Regions from separate parts of the Synechococcus sp. MVIR-18-1 genome, predicted to be linked through region 2. Evidence: predicted binding sites of a transcription regulator. Region 2 holds the regulator's gene; the other holds the start of a gene.
What was found. Region 2 encodes NtcA, which controls nitrogen genes in cyanobacteria. Its sites were predicted from a motif close to GTANCNNNNGNTAC; they were not measured.
Positions count from the first base shown of each region.

Region 1: SynMVIR181_RS12885 (urease accessory protein UreD) is a predicted target of NtcA. The motif match lies at 1,908-1,921, and genes of this name have one in related genera.

Region 1 is NZ_CP047942.1:2,394,324-2,397,530, reverse strand. It holds gene ureC (urease subunit alpha) at 1-281, opposite strand, end outside; gene SynMVIR181_RS12895 (urease subunit beta) at 285-605, opposite strand; gene SynMVIR181_RS12890 (urease subunit gamma) at 617-919, opposite strand; gene SynMVIR181_RS12885 (urease accessory protein UreD) at 983-1,873, opposite strand; gene ureE (urease accessory protein UreE) at 1,983-2,450, shown strand; gene SynMVIR181_RS12875 (urease accessory protein UreF) at 2,447-3,127, shown strand; gene ureG (urease accessory protein UreG) at 3,127-3,207, shown strand, end outside.
Region 2 is NZ_CP047942.1:332,581-335,787, forward strand. It holds gene SynMVIR181_RS01690 (DUF3084 domain-containing protein) at 1-879, opposite strand, end outside; gene ntcA (global nitrogen regulator NtcA) at 931-1,665, opposite strand; gene rph (ribonuclease PH) at 1,743-2,468, opposite strand; gene SynMVIR181_RS01705 (cob(I)yrinic acid a,c-diamide adenosyltransferase) at 2,603-3,207, shown strand, end outside.

The sequences.
Region 1 (3,207 bases), 390 kb from region 2:
CGGCCATCTTTTAGCCCGATATCGGCCTTGACAATGCCCCACCAATCAAGGATGAGGGCATTGGTAATCACGGTGTCAACGGCTCCTCCAGCCCGCGAGGTTTGGGATTGGCCCATCCCATCGCGAATCACCTTTCCGCCGCCGAATTTCACCTCATCGCCGTAGGTGGTGAAGTCCTTCTCCACTTCAAGGATGAGTTCGGTGTCCGCTAAACGAATGCGGTCGCCAGTGGTGGGCCCATAGGTTTCGGCGTAGGCCTGGCGGGAGATGCGGTAGGGCATGAATCAGGCGTCGAGGGGTCCGTTGATGTGTCCGTTGAAGCCGACCACGCGGCGTGCTCCAGAAAACGGGATCAAATTCACGTCGCGGTTGTCACCGGGTTCGAAGCGAATGGCCGTACCGGCTGGAATGTCGAGCCTTTGGCCGCGTGCAGCGTCACGGTCAAAGATCAGGGCCGCATTGGCTTCTTGGAAATGGAAGTGGGATCCCACCTGTACGGGACGGTCGCCGCTGTTGGCAACGCTGAGGGTTGTGACCTCCCTATTGGCATTGAGTTCAAGTTCGCCGGGTTCCGGGATCAATTCACCGGGGATCAGGGGTGCCATCAGAGAAAGTCTTAGCGAATGGGGTCATGCAGGGTTACGAGCTTGGTTCCATCGGGAAACACAGCCTCGATTTGGACTTCATCGACTAACTCCGGAATGCCCTCCATCACCTGGTCGCGGCTTAACCATGTGCTTCCTTCCTGCATGAGGTCGGCCACATTCTTCCCATCGCGTGCGCCTTCAATAACCAAGAAACTGAGCCATGCCACAGCTTCCGGGTGGTTGAGCTTGAGGCCGCGCTGGAGTCGACGTTCTGCCAAGAGTGCAGCCGTGACGATCAGTAGCTTGTCTTTTTCCTGGGGGCTGAGGTGCATGGTGACCTTGCACTCCGTTTAGTTTCTATCTCCCGGGGCCAGCGGAATGTTCAATTTGAACGCTTAGGCCTTCAATGGATCTTCCTGTAAAGGCCAGACCCTGGGAATCTTCGGCGCAGCCAGGGCTCTTGCCTGACGGGTGCGAGCCCAAATCCTGCTGAACCAGAAACGGGCATCACGGCTCGAGAAGCCGCTGTAACGGGCGATCAGTCCCTGGGGGAGTACGCCGCATTGCATGGTTCCTTTGAGTTCGTTTCGATCCTGCCGAATGTCATCGAGGAGGGTGTTGAGCTTGTCTGTTGGGAGAGGGAAGGGTGCCGCCCAAACCAAGGTGCCGAAGACCGGTTGTTGATTGAGTCCATGCACTCCCTTCAGCGCTGCGTCGCTGATTTCGAGCCGATCAACAAGCTCCCAGCGCCTTCCTTCAGCCGTTTGGCGTTGAATTTGGAGGCTAGATCTCCAGCATCCGCGGCCCAATGTTTCATTTGCGGCAGTGCGCCCGAGACGCACAATTTCTGCGCTGAGAAACGATCCATCCATGGGCAAGGTGACGCTGAGGTTTTGTTCAAACAGAGCGTCGGCGTAAAGCACAAGCTCTTGGGGAAGCCACTCCAGATCGGTCTCGGTATCAAGCTCTGCCAAGACCTGTTGGCGGGCCCAAGCCCCCTGGGGATGGAGCTGGCTGCGACCCACTGATCCATATACCTTTTGCGCGGCCACGCTGGTGAGCAGGCAGCGACTGCCTGGTCTTAAGCCGAGGTTGACGCTCAATTGGTCTCCTCCCACAAGACCGCCAGCGGTGTGAAGCAGAGGAAGCTCGCAACGCCCGTTTTCTCCTCGTTCGGCGAGCATCAATTTCAGGGGGGCGGTGCAGCCCCCTTGATGCTGACTGCCGCTGCTGCCTGCAAAAAACTGCAGGTTGCAGGTGCCGTGCCATGGATCAAGTCGATGCATGGATGCACGCTCGACGCCAACTCTTCTTGGCTCTGTAGCAAGCACTACCAAACGAAGGCGTGCTGGTTGGGCAGTCTTTGTTGCGTGATCTCTTTGGCTGTCTGCACCCTTGGATGTTGGTTTGATCGTGTTGGACCATCGTCTCTTGCCTGAGGAGTCATTGCCTGACGCCACCCTCGCGGTGATGGAGTTGCCGCTGAGTGCGAATCAACGCACGGTGCTGCGTGGCCGTCGTCGCACAGCCTGTGGCCGAGACGTGTTGTTGCAGCTGCCACGCGAGCGGGCCTTGGCGCCGGGTGATCGCCTCACTAATTCCCTTCGGCAGGTGCATGTGTTGGTGACCGCTGCTCCTGAGGAGTTATTGCTAGTGGAGGCAGCAACGCCGCTGGCATTGCTTGAGGCCGCTTATCACCTTGGCAATCGCCATGTGGCTCTTGAGCTGCATGAGCATGAGCTGTTGTTGCTCAACGACTCCGTCCTCGCCGCCATGCTCAATGGCCGTGGATTGAAGCTGACACGGTGTTGTGGTCCATTCAGGCCCGAAGGCGGTGCTTACCTCGCCCACCAGCACGCATGACCTCGCTTGCATTGCTGCAATTGGTGAGTCCTGCCTTGCCCGTTGGTGCGTTTAGTTATTCCGAGGGGCTTGAGGTTTTGATCCAAAATGGCGATCTGAACGATGCATTCGATCTTCAGAACTGGATTGAAGCGGAACTTCAGAGAGGTGCACTGAGGTTGGAAGCTGCGGCGTTACAACCATTGCGTGCTTTGTTTCAAGTCTGGGAGGGCGAAGGGTTAGGGATGCCCAGCGACTTGATCTCTCTGGATGGCTGGTTGCTGGCTTTGAGGGAGTCGGCTGAGGTGCGTGCCCAGCAAGTGCAGATGGGCGGTTCTTTGCTGGCGTTGATGGCTGATCTTGGACATCCATTGCCTCAGGCATTGCCTCAGCCGGTGGTCTTGGCTTGGCCAGCGGCCTGGGCTTGGGCTGCCTTGTCGTTGAAGATCTCTGAACAGGAGATGGTGGAGGGTTATCTCTATGGCTGGGTTGCGAATCAGCTAAGTGCGGCTGTCCGCTTGGTGCCGCTTGGTCCCACCACGGCTCAACGGATCCAACAGCAACTGTTGCCGATGATTCGTGATCAGGCGAGTGTTTTGAAGGATCAAGATCCGCGCAGCCTTTGGTCGGGTGGTGCTGGTGCAGGGCTCGCCCAGTTGGCTCATGCTGAGTTGTATTCACGTTTGTTCCGAAGCTGATGAGCAGCAAACTCAGGCTTGGCGTCGCCGGTCCGGTGGGCTCAGGTAAAACAGCGCTCGTGGAAGCGCTCTGCAGGAGA
Region 2 (3,207 bases):
GGTGCGGGCCAAGACCTCTCCCTCCCTTGTCACGGTGACATTGGGAAGCACTTCAGGGAAGGCGTACACAACGGTTTCTCCGAGCAGCACATTGGCGGCTGAACGGATATTCACAACCCAGGTGCCAGGTTTGCGAATCGTTTGCTCCAAGCGCTGGATGTCAGGCCGCGGAACCAGCAAAATTTGCCTTTCCGCTGGTTGGCCAGGGAGCACTTGTTGATAGGCCTGAAGATTGGCGTCACGCAATAACTGATCGATGACCGTTTTTGCTTGATCGGGACGTTCGAGCTTCAGGGTCACGGTGGCAAGTGGCTGACCGCTGCTAATGGCGACGTTTCCGCGCCGCAGCGCCAAGAGCGTGTCCTCTAGTTGATTGAGTTCTTTCTCTCCACTGCGAATTTGCGTGCGCACGGCCGAGAGTTCCTGCTCGGTGCGTTGGATCTCCACATCTTTCGCATTCACGTCTTGGCTCAATCGTTGCCGCTCGGCTTCCAAGGATCGGGTTTGTTCCTGGAGGGGCTTCAGGGTGCGACGCAGTTCTGCCGCTCGTTGTTGTGCCGTTGTGAGCTCCTTGCCGGCTTGCCTCTGAGCGCTTTTGCTTGTCTTGAGGTCGGCGCGACTGCTCCGCAATTTGGCTTCGAGAGCATTGAGTTCAAACAGGCCCACCCTGAGCTGCCGACTCACTAACAGCAAGAGTCCAAGTGAAAGCGCACTAATCAGGCTGCCCGTTAAAACCGTGATCACCACGGCCGTGCGCTTGGGACGCAGTCCAAGCAAGCTCAGCCGAGCTTTCCCCACACGAGAACCAAGGCGGTCTCCCAGGGTTGAGAGCACGCCTCCAAGGACTAGCAGAGCAAGAAGTAGGAACCAGCCGGTCACGGTGAACGAAGGATCAGAGTTCGGACGGGAGTTCCATCTTCACCTGCATGGTCAGCTGAACCGTTTAGCGAGAGCGATTGGATCGAGAACAGTGATCTTTTTGCGATCGATATCCACCAGGCTCGATGACTTGAGATCACCCAGGAGACGCGTGATGGTAACGCGCGTGGAACCGATGGCTTCGGCGATGGCTTGGTGTGAGAGGCGTAGGTCAATGGTGATGCCCCGTTGACCAGGAACTCCAAAATCTCGACAGAGCACCAACAGAAAACTCACCAGCCGAGATGACATGTCTCGATGGGTGAGGGTTTCGATCATCGTTTCGGTCTGGAGAATCCTGCTGGATAGACCCTGCAGTAACAGCAAGCCCACACTGGTGTCAGCTTCGATGGCCTGCCTCACAGATGTGGCTGGAGCCGTGACCATTTCCACTCTTGTGAAAGCGATCGAGTGATAAAAACGATCGGAGCGGTGACCTGTCAGTAACGACAGAACGCCAAACAAACTGTTTTCTCGTAAGAGGGCAACCGTGATTTCTTCGCCAGATTCATAAACCCTGGAGAGGCGGACGGCTCCGCGACGAATCAGGTACACCTTTTCTGCAGGGTCACCGGGGAAAAAGATGGTTTTCCCACGTTCCACCATTTCCGAGTTGGCACCATCGAGTCCCCGAATGACATCTTGAAGCGTGCGGCTGGAAGGAACCGCGGGACTTCCGAAGCTCGAGCCCGCCGGGCGCATTGTTGGTGGTGCGTAGCGGCTGAAGCCGCGGCTGACCTCAGCCATGGTCCCTACTCGTATGTCGGGATGCTATGGATCAGCCCCTCCTGTTCATGTAGCAAGGAACACGAAACTCGGCATTTTCACCTACTGGAGAGAGCTAAATTCTGATCGTGCATGATCTGCTTGAGGCCAGGCTCGGCGAGGTCTAGTAGGTCATTGAGCTGCTGACGGCTAAAAGGAGCTCCTTCGGCAGTGCCCTGCAGTTCCAGCAAATGCCCTGCTCCGTTCATCACAACGTTGAGATCCACATCGGCTTGGCTGTCTTCGCTGTAGTCGAGATCGAGAAGGGGGCGTTTGTGAATCACCCCAACGGAGACGGCGGCCACTTGGGATTGGACGGGGTTGGTGTTGAGAATTCCTTGTTGAACCAGTCGCTCACAGGCGCGTTGAAGCGCGACCCAAGATCCGCTGATCGCAGCGGTGCGGGTGCCTGCATCCGCCTGAATCACATCGCAATCGATTCTCAACGTGTTCTCGCCGAGAGCTTCCATGTTGATCGCTGCGCGCAGGCTGCGGCCAATCAGGCGCTGAATCTCCTGGGTGCGTCCGCTCAATTTGAGCAGTTCTCTGTTTTGTCGCTCTGGAGTGGATCCAGGCAGAAGTCGGTATTCGGCGCTGAGCCACCCCTGGCCTTGATCTTTGCGCCAGCGAGGCACACCTTCTTGATGGCAAACGCTGCAAAGAACAGCGGTGCGTCCGCTGTGGATGATCACTGAACTCAGGGCAAATCCCATGGGATCCCAGCTGATCGAAAAGGGGCGAAGCTCGCCCGGCTGACGTCCGTCATTGCGAGAGGTGTCGGTCATGAGCCCAGGGTGTGGAGGTTCTTTGAGCCTGCCAGTTGGCTCGGCACACCATGGATGGTGTCAAAGCACTTGTGTCTTGCACTTTCACCGCTAGATTCATCCACATCCGGATTTGCCGGACATCGGCGAATGTGATGACCGTCAGCCTCAGCCCTACCCATCATTCTCGTGAGTCGCGGACTGTTGACCACAGGACTCTTGAGCAAGCAGGGCTTCGAAGACTTCCCTCTGTAGAGGTTCGTCCACCCCTGCATTTGGTGGCTCCAGAAGGTCAGCTTCAGGTGCATACCGCCTCATTTCGGGGGAGTTTTTCTGGTGTGCTGAGCCAGGCGCTGCGGACGGCAGGCCTGGGTAGCAATGTTTTGATCGCTCAGTTCCTCAAGGGTGGAGTGGGCCAAGGTCCCCAGAGCAGCCTCACCCTGTGCGATCGGCTCCGATGGTTGCGGCCTTCCGTGACGGAATGCCTTTCAGATCCTGCTGCTAGCCGCGATGACGAGGTCAAAGAGGCTGTTCAGTCGGTCTGGGAGATCTGCAAAACCCATCTTCTAGAGGGCACGTTGGACCAACTCGTGCTGGATGAGATTGGCTTGGCGATCGAGCTTGGCTATTTGAGCCATGAGGATGTTTTGTCGGTGTTAGAGCAAAGGCCATCAGCCATGGATGTGATCGTGACCGGGCCTGCGATCCCTGCAGAGATGATGGAGATGGCTGATCAAGTCACGGAATTGCGTCGAGGTTT